Regions from separate parts of the Bacillus sp. 1A genome, predicted to be linked through region 1. Evidence: riboswitches for the same ligand, from Rfam matches in the RefSeq annotation. Region 1 holds a riboswitch; each other region holds the start of a gene.
What was found. A riboswitch is a leader RNA that binds a small molecule or an ion and turns the genes downstream of it on or off. The one in region 1 is predicted to bind thiamine pyrophosphate.
Positions count from the first base shown of each region.

Region 1 (3,218 bases):
CATACGAACAGGCGGTACTGCATTGCGACCGTTATCGAGACAATATTTATCTTGTAGTTCTTCTAAAACAAAAGAAAAGTCTACCAGTTCATTAAATTGACGAAGCATATTATCCTTTGGTACAACGATATCGTAAATCGCCATAAATGGACTGAGGTTAAGAGATTGTTGATTAGAAATCATCCGAGACACCACCTAGAATTAGTATAATTATTATACATGAAAAAAGCGAAAGCTTCCTCGATTTCATCGAGGAAGCTTTCGCTTTTTAAACTATAAGGACTTTTTCAGTGCCCTCTTAGATCGATGCGTCTTTTTGCGATACTTCTTTTGTGAAATCATATACATAAGTATTATTCATACCTGTGAATAGCAATACCTCTACTCATTATCCAATTACATCTTTTATTTCTGTATTGACTGGCCACTTTTCTAAAGTATAGGCCATTTCCCAAAATGAATATTCATATTGACTGCTAATAATAAAGTGCTGTTTCATTCGATTTCGGTCTGCCTCTGTTACTTTTTCAGCGATAGTGTCTAATCGTGTAATTTGCTCTTCAACTAGCGTACGGAACCAATCAGATCCATAAGCAGAAATCCATTCGTTATAAATTGGCTCTTCTGGCTGACACTCTTTTAAACGTTCACCAATTTCATAATACAACCAATAGCAAAGTAATATTGCTGCAATGATATCACCTAAATGTCCTTCATACGCAGCACGATACATATGTGAAGTATAAGCGTATGCAGTTGGAGCAGGGATAAAATTCTCTTTTTCTTCTTGAGTTATCCCTAGTTTCTTCGCAAAATTCTCATGTAAAGATAATTCTGCTTCATATGTATTTTGAGCATGGTGTGCCATACGTGCTGTTGTTTCTAATTCTAGAGCCTTTGCAGCTCCTAACGTTTGTACTCTAGCGAAATGACTCAAATAATATGAATCTTGAAGCACATAATAGCGAAAACTAGCTAAATCTAACGTTCCTTCACCAAGTTGTTTTACAAAAGGGTGATGAAAACTAGCTTCCCAAATTGAATCTACTTCTTGACGTAATGATTGTGAAAATGTCATTTAAATCCCTCCAATAAAGTATAAAATTTAAGTATTTACCCACAGTTATTAAATCTGTAAAATAAAAAAACTTTCTTTACAAACGTAAAGAAAGTGAAATTGACAGTATTTATTCATAAAATAGTAATGTCTTCCCACTTCCCTACGCTAGTATTAACCAGATCAGGTACTAAGAGTCTCAAATTCTCATTTGATCTCAGCCTATAATAGGCCCCCCTAGTGGATAAATATTTAATTTTCGTATTGTATTCATCATAGCATACTTCATGTTACTGTCAAAAGTATTCATGATACTGCTACTTAAAACCCTTCTTCTTTTCTTACTTTTAATGAAGTTTCAATAATCATATCTAATAGTTTACTATAATGAATACCAGCTGCATCTGCACTTTTCGGTAGTAAACTTGCTTGTGTCATCCCTGGTAATGTATTAACCTCCATTACATATGGAATTCCGTCCTTTACCATCATATCCACCCTTGCATAAACGCTGCATTTCAATGCTTTATAACAAGCCAGTGACGCTTTGTTTACATGTTCCTTCAATTCAGCTGGAAGTTCGATAACTTCTTCAATTGTACTAACATCATCATATTTTGCATTGTAATCAAAGAACTCCGCTGCATGTCGGATTGAAATAATAGGTAACTGTTTTCCATCAAAAATTGAACATGTAATCTCATCACCTTTTATATACTTCTCTATTACTACTTCAGAATCCCATTCAAACACAGTTTCCAGCATTGAAATTAATTCATCTTTATCATATACAATCTTTACCCCAACACTTGATCCACCAGAGTTTGGCTTTACCACTAACGGAAATCCTAACTTATCTAATTCATCAAGATTTAGATCCGCCATTTTTGTAAGTTCAATCCAATCGGGTGTTTCTATACCTTCATAGCGTAAAATCTTTTTCGAAATATTTTTGTCCATACATATACCGCTAGATAACATATTGCTCCCGCTATAAGGAATACCTAAACTTTCAAGCGTGCCTTGAACCGTCCCGTCTTCCCCGTATTTTCCGTGTAATGCGAGGAGCGCAAAATCAATGTCTTTCGCTTTTTCGATTAAATCCATTTTTTCATTTAACGTAATTGGTACGATTTCATATTTATTTTTATCTAAATTTGCAATCATTTCATTTCCAGTCATAATTGATACTTGTTTTTCAGAGGATACTCCACCCATAATAACGCCAATTCTCATTTCCTCAACTCCAAATTTCATTTTTTATTGTATCACCGATTATTTTGATTCCACGAACTATTTCTTCTTCTTTCAGACGTGAAAACCCTAATCGAAAAGTAGTCGCTCCTCCTCCATCAGAATAAAAAACATCTCCAGGAGAAAATGTAACCCCTTGCTCATAACACTTTTGTAAAAGTGTGCGGGCATGAATTTTTTCTTCTAACTCTATAAATAAATGAAGTCCACCATCACCGGTCATTCTTTGAAACGGAATGTACTCGTTACACGCCCCAACAGCTAACTCATATTTCTTCTTATAAACTGATCTTGCCTTTTTTAAATATTTTTCAAAATATCCTTCATGTAAATATTGAAATAGAACAGCTTGATCTAACGTAGATGTGTGAATCGTTCTTGCTCTTTTTACACTTTCTAAATGATGAATCAGTTCTTTATCGGCGATGATCCAGCCTACACGTAAACCAGGGAAAAGTACCTTTGAAAAGCTACTAATATAAATTACATTATTACCAGCGCCAGCAAAAGTTAATAATGGTGCTAAGTGTGAACCTGAATAACGTAGCTCTTCATTAAATCCATCTTCTATAATAGGAACCTTATATTTGGAGAATAATCTCATCAGTTCCGTTCTTTTCTCCGAACTCGTAACAATACCGGTTGGATTATGATAGGAAGGAATTAAATATGCGAAATCAAACTCTTTTTCACGCAAACTTTTTTCTACTTCGTTCGTATCGATGCCATCTTCATTCATATTAATTCCGTGAACTTCAAGTCCATGTAAACGGAAAAGCTTCAATGCAGCATGGTGAGTTGGATTCTCACAAATAACCCGCCCTGATTTCTTCGATAACGAGGATAGCACGATGTCTAATCCTTCTGTAAATCCATTTGTAATTAAAATATCTTTGTTCGAAATATC
Region 1 is NZ_JBQYLZ010000001.1:3,993,010-3,996,227, forward strand. Features, by position in the region: gene ACUN0F_RS20420 (IS1182-like element ISBcy1 family transposase) at 1-183, opposite strand, end outside; gene tenA (thiaminase II) at 389-1,078, opposite strand; TPP riboswitch at 1,201-1,306, opposite strand; gene ddlB (D-alanine--D-alanine ligase) at 1,379-2,293, opposite strand; gene pdxR (MocR-like pyridoxine biosynthesis transcription factor PdxR) at 2,298-3,218, opposite strand, start outside.

Region 2 (3,218 bases), 2.2 Mb from region 1:
AAAGGGTTTGTGCTTTTTTAATCAAACGTTTGTTTAAATATTTTTAACCGTCCATTATGTTTTTTACTATTTTTGTGAAGTTCCGTTTTCCTACAAACCCCTATTTACTTCCTCAACTAGCTTCTTCGTACTTTCATACGGAGATTCAGCTAAACTAATCGTGGAAATAATAGAAACGCCGTCCGCACCTGCTTCTATAACTGACGCTGTATTTTCAATTGTAATGCCACCAATCCCGACGATCGGTATTGTAATTCCTTGCTCTCTAAAATAAGCTAAACCTTTCGTTCCTTGAACTGCTTTCGTATCTTTTTTTGTACTCGTTGGGAAAATAGGGCCAACACCTAAATAATCAGCTCCGTTTTCAATTGCCCAGCGTGCTTCTTCAATTGTATGTGTAGATACACCAACAATTTTATCACCCATTTTTTCACGAACAGAAGTAATTCCTTCATCATCTTGGCCAACATGCACGCCATCTGCATCTAACTCCATAGCTAGTTCCACATCATCATTTACGATGAATGGTACACCGTACTCTTTACAGACTGCTTGTAGTTCTTTCGCGAAACAAATACGTTTCTCTCCCGTTAAAGCCCCTTCCCCCTTTTCACGAAATTGAAAAATTGTTATACCACCTTCAAGTGCATCTCTCAATACTTGTAGTGGCCCCTTCGCACAATTGTTACTTCCCATAATAAAATATACTGATAATAATCTAGACATTTCAGCCTTTGTAATACAGGGCATCTAGTTCACCTCCTTACTATATAAGCTCAATCTTCCCATACTTCTCAATATCACCCGAAGTGGTATTCGCTAACTGATTTAAAAATTCAATTTGGAAACTACCAGGTCCCTTTTCCACTGTCTTAGCAGCTGCCAGTTCCGCAGCTACACCATAAAACGTTAATGCCGCTACTGCTGCCTTTACATAATCCTTTTCTACTGCTACAAATGCTCCTATTACAGAAGTTAGTAAACAACCAGTTCCCGTAACTTTCGTTAAAATAGGGTGACCATTTCGAATAAGGATCGTTCGTTCTCCATCTGTAACAACATCTTCTTTTCCAGTAATCACCGCTACTGTATTTAATTCATCCGCTGCCTGCCTTGCAATACTTACGACATTGCCATTTCCAACACCGGCGTCTACCCCTTTAATTTCCCATCTCTCATTAATAACGTTCGCTATTTCAGCTGCATTTCCGCGGATAATCGCTAAATCAATTTCAGCCGGAATATGTCTCGCAACTTCTGTTCGATACGATGTTGCTCCTGCACCAACTGGATCAAATAGTACTGGTACATTATTCACATTTGCTGATTTACCAGCAAGTAACATCGCTTCTACCTCTTCAGGACGAAGTGTACCCATATTTAAAACAAGAGCACCCGCAATGCTAGCCATTTCTGCTACTTCTTCTTTTGCATACGCCATTACAGGCGATGCTCCTAACGCTAACAAACCGTTAGCTGTAAAGTTTGTTACAACAACATTTGTAATATTATGCACGAGTGGATTAGACTCTCTCACCAAATCCACTACTTTACTAATTTCTTTCATATTCATCCTTTTCATCTCCTAACTATAGTGATGGGAGATACACAAAAAGGCACTTTGCGCGTACGCAAAGTGCCTGAACATGTGCTTTTACACTCTCCCTACGCTGGCATTATCCAACAGGTTCAAATGGTCAATGACGGATTAGTCATACTCTCAGTTTGCATCCACAAACTCCCATGTGTTTATTATTCATCTACTTCAAAGTCTACTCTTATTCTAGTAAAATAACAAGTTCTTTACTTTTCTATTTCATATAGAAGCAACTGATAAAACAATACGCATAATAAAGTGAAACTTTAATCAGTGGGGGCTTTGTTCATCCCCCACTGATTATTAGTTGAACCAATCGGGCTTTTATGGGCAGTTGATCCCCTACCTAACTTCTTGGCTTCCGCTGAATTTTGAGGTAGGGGTCTTACTGCCCGTTAATGCGGGATAAATAAGTATCTATTTCTCATAGTCTCATCATGGCGCATATTATGTTCTGTCGCCATCATTCACCCTCAAACAGATGTTATCCCACTAAAAAACGTTCAAATCTGGAGCGAAACTGAATCTCAAGAAGATGTATGCTATAGTTAACGTATGGAAATTTGAAAGGATGTTTTAAATATGGTAAAAAGCGTTGTAATCGCTGAAAAGCCTTCCGTTGCACGAGATATTGCGCGTGTACTTAAGTGTGATAAAAAAGGAAATGGCTACCTTGAAGGTAGTAAATATATTGTAACTTGGGCTTTAGGTCATCTCGTTACATTAGCAGATCCGGAAAGCTATGATGTGAAATATAAAAAGTGGAATTTAGAAGATTTACCGATGCTACCTGAGCGTTTGAAATTAACTGTTATTAAACAAACAGGGAAACAATTTAATGCTGTAAAAAGTCAGCTGCTTAGAAAAGATGTAAATGAAATTATTGTAGCGACAGATGCTGGACGTGAAGGCGAATTAGTCGCACGTTGGATTATCGATAAAGTTAAAATACAGAAGCCTATTAAGCGTTTATGGATTTCATCTGTTACTGATAAAGCAATTAAAGATGGATTCGCTAATTTAAAACCAGGTAAAGCATATGACAATTTATACGCTTCAGCAGTTGCACGTTCAGAAGCTGACTGGTATATCGGTCTTAACGCGACTCGTGCTTTAACGACTCGCTTTAATGCCCAGCTGAATTGCGGCCGTGTGCAAACACCTACTGTCGCTATGATCGCTAATCGTGAAGACGAAATAAAGAACTTCAAAGCTCAAACTTACTACGGCATCGAGGCTCAAACGACGAGTCAGTTAAAACTAACTTGGCAAGATGCAAACGGCAATAGCCGCAGTTTTAATAAAGAAAAAATTGATGGTATTGTAAAAGGTTTAGATAAGCATAATGCTACCGTTGTGGAAATTGATAAAAAACAGAAGAAGTCATTCTCTCCTGGTCTTTACGATTTAACTGAATTGCAACGTGATGCAAATAAAAAGTTCGGTTACTCTGCGAAAGAAACATTAAACATTATGCAGAAATTGTATGAACAACATAAAGTGCTAACGTACCCTCGTACAGATTCACGCTATATTTCATCTGATATCGTTGGAACACTTCCAGAGCGTCTAAAAGCATGTGGCGTTGGAGAGTACCGTCCTTTAGCACATAAAGTATTAC
Region 2 is NZ_JBQYLZ010000001.1:6,158,748-6,161,965, forward strand. Features, by position in the region: gene thiE (thiamine phosphate synthase) at 91-750, opposite strand; gene thiM (hydroxyethylthiazole kinase) at 767-1,582, opposite strand; TPP riboswitch at 1,646-1,755, opposite strand; gene topB (DNA topoisomerase III) at 2,180-3,218, shown strand, end outside.
Region 2: another riboswitch for thiamine pyrophosphate. It lies ahead of thiM (hydroxyethylthiazole kinase); the one in region 1 lies ahead of tenA (thiaminase II).

Region 3 (3,218 bases), 2.2 Mb from region 1:
CATCTCGGATGCTCGTAATTCGCTTTCTCTAAAAGAGAAATTACCTCTCCAATTCCTTCATCCATTTGTAAACCATATGAAATAATGAATGGCTTTTTCTCACTTTTGTCATTTTCTTTAAGAGTAGCAAGTAGTTCTTCACAGCCTTTTCCACTTCTTGCAACGACAGGAACGACTGTTACACCTAATAGCTCTGATAATCGTTTTACATCAATTACAATGCCTCGTTGCTTTGCCACATCGACCATATTTAAACCAATTGAAACTGGCTTACCAAATTCAAGTAACTGCAACGTTAAATGCATATTTCGTTCAAATTGCGAAGAATCCACAATATTTAACATATGATGAAATTCGTCTGTTAGTAGAAAATTCGTAACGACACCTTCATCACGCGAAACTGGATTTAAATCATAAACACCTGGTAAATCAATTAATGTTCCTTGCTTATCTTTTAATTTACCAACCTTCTTTTCTACTGTTACACCGCTCCAGTTTCCTACATATTCATAAGAACCAGTAAGTGCATTAAATAATGATGTCTTCCCTGTATTCGGATTCCCTAGCAAAGCTACCTTATTCACGCTAATTCCACCTTTATCATTTTCGCGTCACAATGACGAATACTAATTAACTGTCCACGACACTCCAATGTACAAGGACCTTTAAACATCGCTTTCTGTTTCAGGCGAAGTTCGCTTCCTTCAGCAAGACCGAAAGCAGCTAGTCTACGCTTTAATAGCTGATCTAAAGACTGAATACTTTTTACTAACACTTTCTCTCCAATTTTAATATCTACTAAGCTCATAACCTTCCCCCTCAGAAGAGAATGATAATTATTTTCAAAAAAATTATACCACACCCAATTTCTCTTGTACTATACCCTTTTGCTTCATATTTATTAACATTTCGCTACAATTCTATTTCAATTATTGTCATACTGTATTCGTTTGCCATTCTCATCCATTTCGCTTACAATAAAACAGTAGCAAATAAAGAATCTCGTTATCACTGGGGGAGCCATGCCGCTGAGAGGGAACACTTCGTTCCGACCCTTCGAACCTGTTAGTTAATGCTAACGCAGGGATTGTGCAAACGTCCGAAATACATACCTCATTTTTATTTACGTATTTCGTATCCTCCTATGATATCTATTCTTTTTTGTACAACTTGGATTTAGGGGGAGACAACATGCGTAACACCAATTTACAAGCGATGATCGAATCTGCAATTCTTGCAGCCTTCGCCTTGGTCATCGACATTTTACCACTTTCAATCAAAATATCAGCAACAGGTGGTTCCATTTCATTTGCTATGATTCCCATTTTTATTATCGCATACCGCTGGGGCTTCAAAATGGCTTTCTTAGGAGGCTTAATTTGGGGATTATTACAAATTGTCGTAGGCGATGCCATTATCGTCACACCAATTCAAGTACTAATTGAATACTTTGTTGCTTTCGCATTCATTGGATTTGCTGGGTTATTCTATCGTCCAATTCAAAAAGCACTTTTAACTTCCAATGATAATAGCGAAGAGCAATCAAATTTAGGTAGCCGTAAAGACAAACCTTCATCAAAACCAAACCAAGGAAAGAAAGTAATTGGATACATTATCGTCGCTACTTTTATCGGTAGTCTAGCTCGTTACTTCTGTCACTTTATCGCTGGTATCATTTTCTGGGGACAATATGCACCAAAAGGCCAATCGGCTTTCCTATATTCTTTAATATTTAACGGTAGTACAATGATTGGTTCCTATATTCTATGTACCGTTTTACTTATATTTTTATTTATCACTTCACCACGTTTATTCAAGAGCATTAGTGCTTATCAAATGAATTCACAAAAAAAAGGCGCTTAACTAGCGCCTTTTTTTATATCAAAATTCTCAGTGAGTAATATCAATAATAAATACAATAAATGCACAAAGAAAAATAAATACCATCAAACCTAGTAAATTGCTATTCACGGCTAATCTACTCCTTACATAACCTCATTTTCTAATCAGATTATATCGCTTAAAAATAAAGATTAGGTAAAGATAATATGAAAATAAATTAAAAAAGCGTAGATTACATTGTCTACGCTTTTTTCGGTAAATAGAAGTAAAATAATACACCATCTTCTGTATTTTCTGCCCCATATTCAGCATCGTGCAGTTCTAAAATATTTTTAGAAATAGCAAGCCCAAGCCCCGTCCCGCCTTGTGAACGATGACGTGCTGCATCCACGCGATAAAAACGGTCCCAAATTTTATCTAATTGCTCTTCTTCAATGTGAGTACCTTTATTTTCAATACACACTTTTATACGATCCTTCTCATCTATTGTAGAAATAATAATATCCTCTGTATTCGGTGTATAACGTATGGCATTCGTAATGAAGTTCACGATTACTTGTTCAATCCGACTTTGATTTGCGACTACTTCAAATGAACATATATTTTTATGCACATGAAGTTCTTTTTTCTCTATGTCCACATAAAGGTGTTCACATATATCTTCAATTACTGTATCAATATAAAATACATCCTTTTTCATTTTATATGTACCTGACTCAAATTTAGCTAACTCCAGCATATCCAAAATTAAAGTATCCATTTTATCTACTTCTCGTTCCATTGCCTGAAAATAGTATTCTTTTTTATGCTCAGCTACTCCATCTTTTAAAATAGAAATACAGCTTTTCATAATACTCAGTGGCGTTTTTAATTCATGCGAAACACCAGAAATGAATTCTTTCCTCGTATTTTCTAACTTTCTTTCTTTTTCAATGTCTTGTTCTAGCTGTCCAATATGCGAATGGAGCTTATTAGATAATACATTAATATTTTTCGATAAATCACCAATTTCATCTTTTGAAGTAATCGGTATTTGTTCTGTGAAATCTAAATGTGCTATTTTCTTCGTTGTATCATTTATTTTTAATAACGGCTTTGCAATTTGTTTAGAGTAATAGAACGAAGCTAGAAAAATGAGAACGACTACAAACGCAATGATGTAAATGTAGTAATCTTGCACCATTTGTACAGCTTCATCTACAGGCTGTAAAGAAGCCATCGCATATATATAAGTTACTGATCCATCTTTTTCTTTTGTTGGCTTGATTAATAATTTATATTTAATATCATTTTTTTCATAGTCCATTGTTTGTATTGCATATTTTATGTGCTTGCTCTCTTTTAATAATAAATTAGTTTGAAATTCTTTTATGTTA
Region 3 is NZ_JBQYLZ010000001.1:1,745,334-1,748,551, reverse strand. Features, by position in the region: gene feoB (ferrous iron transport protein B) at 1-584, opposite strand, end outside; gene ACUN0F_RS08805 (FeoA family protein) at 581-808, opposite strand; TPP riboswitch at 1,004-1,105, shown strand; gene ACUN0F_RS08800 (energy-coupled thiamine transporter ThiT) at 1,192-1,863, shown strand; gene ACUN0F_RS08795 (sensor histidine kinase) at 2,084-3,218, opposite strand, start outside.
Region 3: another riboswitch for thiamine pyrophosphate. It lies ahead of ACUN0F_RS08800 (energy-coupled thiamine transporter ThiT); the one in region 1 lies ahead of tenA (thiaminase II).

Region 4 (3,218 bases), 3.4 Mb from region 1:
AGATATTTTGTAGCATCCCGACCTATCCATTACCATATGAGTTCTCACTTAGGTTTTGTTCAGCCAACTTCACCTAGCTTCATATAGTTTATGACTACTATCATGCCTTGCACGTAGGAGTATTAGATAAGTAGTTTCAGCTCAACCTGACGGTTTTCATTCCTACTTTCAGTCGAACAGTTGTTGTCATCAAATTGATAACCCTCCTATTTCGTGTTTGCACACTTATAAATAAAAATAAATATGAAATCGTACCAATTACGTTAAATGAAAAAATGGATTTAATCGAAAAAGCGAAAGACATTGATTTTGCGCTCCTCGCATTACACGGAAAATACGGGGAAGACGGGACGGTTCAAGGCACGCTTGAAAGTTTAGGTATTCCTTATAGCGGGAGCAATATGTTATCTAGCGGTATATGTATGGACAAAAATATTTCGAAAAAGATTTTACGCTATGAAGGTATAGAAACACCCGATTGGATTGAACTTACAAAAATGGCGGATCTAAATCTTGATGAATTAGATAAGTTAGGATTTCCGTTAGTGGTAAAGCCAAACTCTGGTGGATCAAGTGTTGGGGTAAAGATTGTATATGATAAAGATGAATTAATTTCAATGCTGGAAACTGTGTTTGAATGGGATTCTGAAGTAGTAATAGAGAAGTATATAAAAGGTGATGAGATTACATGTTCAATTTTTGATGGAAAACAGTTACCTATTATTTCAATCCGACATGCAGCGGAGTTCTTTGATTACAATGCAAAATATGATGATGTTAGTACAATTGAAGAAGTTATCGAACTTCCAGCTGAATTGAAGGAACATGTAAACAAAGCGTCACTGGCTTGTTATAAAGCATTGAAATGCAGCGTTTATGCAAGGGTGGATATGATGGTAAAGGACGGAATTCCATATGTAATGGAGGTTAATACATTACCAGGGATGACACAAGCAAGTTTACTACCGAAAAGTGCAGATGCAGCTGGTATTCATTATAGTAAACTATTAGATATGATTATTGAAACTTCATTAAAAGTAAGAAAAGAAGAAGGGTTTTAAGTAGCAGTATCATGAATACTTTTGACAGTAACATGAAGTATGCTATGATGAATACAATACGAAAATTAAATATTTATCCACTAGGGGGGCCTATTATAGGCTGAGATCAAATGAGAATTTGAGACTCTTAGTACCTGATCTGGTTAATACTAGCGTAGGGAAGTGGGAAGACATTACTATTTTATGAATAAATACTGTCAATTTCACTTTCTTTACGTTTGTAAAGAAAGTTTTTTTATTTTACAGATTTAATAACTGTGGGTAAATACTTAAATTTTATACTTTATTGGAGGGATTTAAATGACATTTTCACAATCATTACGTCAAGAAGTAGATTCAATTTGGGAAGCTAGTTTTCATCACCCTTTTGTAAAACAACTTGGTGAAGGAACGTTAGATTTAGCTAGTTTTCGCTATTATGTGCTTCAAGATTCATATTATTTGAGTCATTTCGCTAGAGTACAAACGTTAGGAGCTGCAAAGGCTCTAGAATTAGAAACAACAGCACGTATGGCACACCATGCTCAAAATACATATGAAGCAGAATTATCTTTACATGAGAATTTTGCGAAGAAACTAGGGATAACTCAAGAAGAAAAAGAGAATTTTATCCCTGCTCCAACTGCATACGCTTATACTTCACATATGTATCGTGCTGCGTATGAAGGACATTTAGGTGATATCATTGCAGCAATATTACTTTGCTATTGGTTGTATTATGAAATTGGTGAACGTTTAAAAGAGTGTCAGCCAGAAGAGCCAATTTATAACGAATGGATTTCTGCTTATGGATCTGATTGGTTCCGTACGCTAGTTGAAGAGCAAATTACACGATTAGACACTATCGCTGAAAAAGTAACAGAGGCAGACCGAAATCGAATGAAACAGCACTTTATTATTAGCAGTCAATATGAATATTCATTTTGGGAAATGGCCTATACTTTAGAAAAGTGGCCAGTCAATACAGAAATAAAAGATGTAATTGGATAATGAGTAGAGGTATTGCTATTCACAGGTATGAATAATACTTATGTATATGATTTCACAAAAGAAGTATCGCAAAAAGACGCATCGATCTAAGAGGGCACTGAAAAAGTCCTTATAGTTTAAAAAGCGAAAGCTTCCTCGATGAAATCGAGGAAGCTTTCGCTTTTTTCATGTATAATAATTATACTAATTCTAGGTGGTGTCTCGGATGATTTCTAATCAACAATCTCTTAACCTCAGTCCATTTATGGCGATTTACGATATCGTTGTACCAAAGGATAATATGCTTCGTCAATTTAATGAACTGGTAGACTTTTCTTTTGTTTTAGAAGAACTACAAGATAAATATTGTCTCGATAACGGTCGCAATGCAGTACCGCCTGTTCGTATGTTTAAATATTTATTACTAAAATCTATTTTTGATTTATCAGATGTAGATGTTGTGGAACGCTCAAAATACGATATGTCCTTTAAATATTTCTTAGATATGGCACCAGAAGATATGGTCATTGACCCTAGTTCATTAACGAAGTTCCGCAAGCTTCGTCTGACAGATGTAGGGTTACTTGACATGCTCATTCAAAAAACAGTGGAAATTGCACTCGAAAAAAACTTGATTAAAAATAAATCTATTATTGTTGATGCCACACATACAAAAGCACGCTTCAATCAAAAATCGCCGAAAGAATTTGTAATGGAGAAATCCAAATTACTCCGCAAAGCTGTTTATCAAGTTGACGAAGGAATGAAGGGAAAGTTCCCACCAAAAACAATGACAGATGACTTAAGTGACGAACTTGAATATTGTCAAAAAGTAATTGAAACAGTAGAAAAAGAGGAAATCATTCGTGAATATCCAAATGTGAAAGAGAAACTGAATTATTTAAAAGAAATCGTAGAAGATCACCAAGAACACCTCCAATTTTCGCAAGATCCTGATGCGCGAATTGGACATAAAACAGCGGATTCTTCTTTCTTTGGTTATAAAACACATATTGCGATGAATGAAGAACGCATCATTACAGCTGCGGTGATTACAACGGGTGAAAAAAGCGATGGAAAATACCTTCAAACATTGATTGAAAAAAGTCGTGAAACAGGGATGGAAATTGATACAGTTATTGGAGATACTGCTTATTCTGAGAAAAATAATATTCAATATGCCAACCA
Region 4 is NZ_JBQYLZ010000001.1:607,899-611,116, reverse strand. Features, by position in the region: partial or broken gene ddlB (D-alanine--D-alanine ligase) at 228-1,061, shown strand; TPP riboswitch at 1,134-1,239, shown strand; gene tenA (thiaminase II) at 1,362-2,051, shown strand; gene ACUN0F_RS03385 (IS1182-like element ISBcy1 family transposase) at 2,257-3,218, shown strand, end outside.
Region 4: another riboswitch for thiamine pyrophosphate. It lies ahead of tenA (thiaminase II); the one in region 1 lies ahead of tenA (thiaminase II).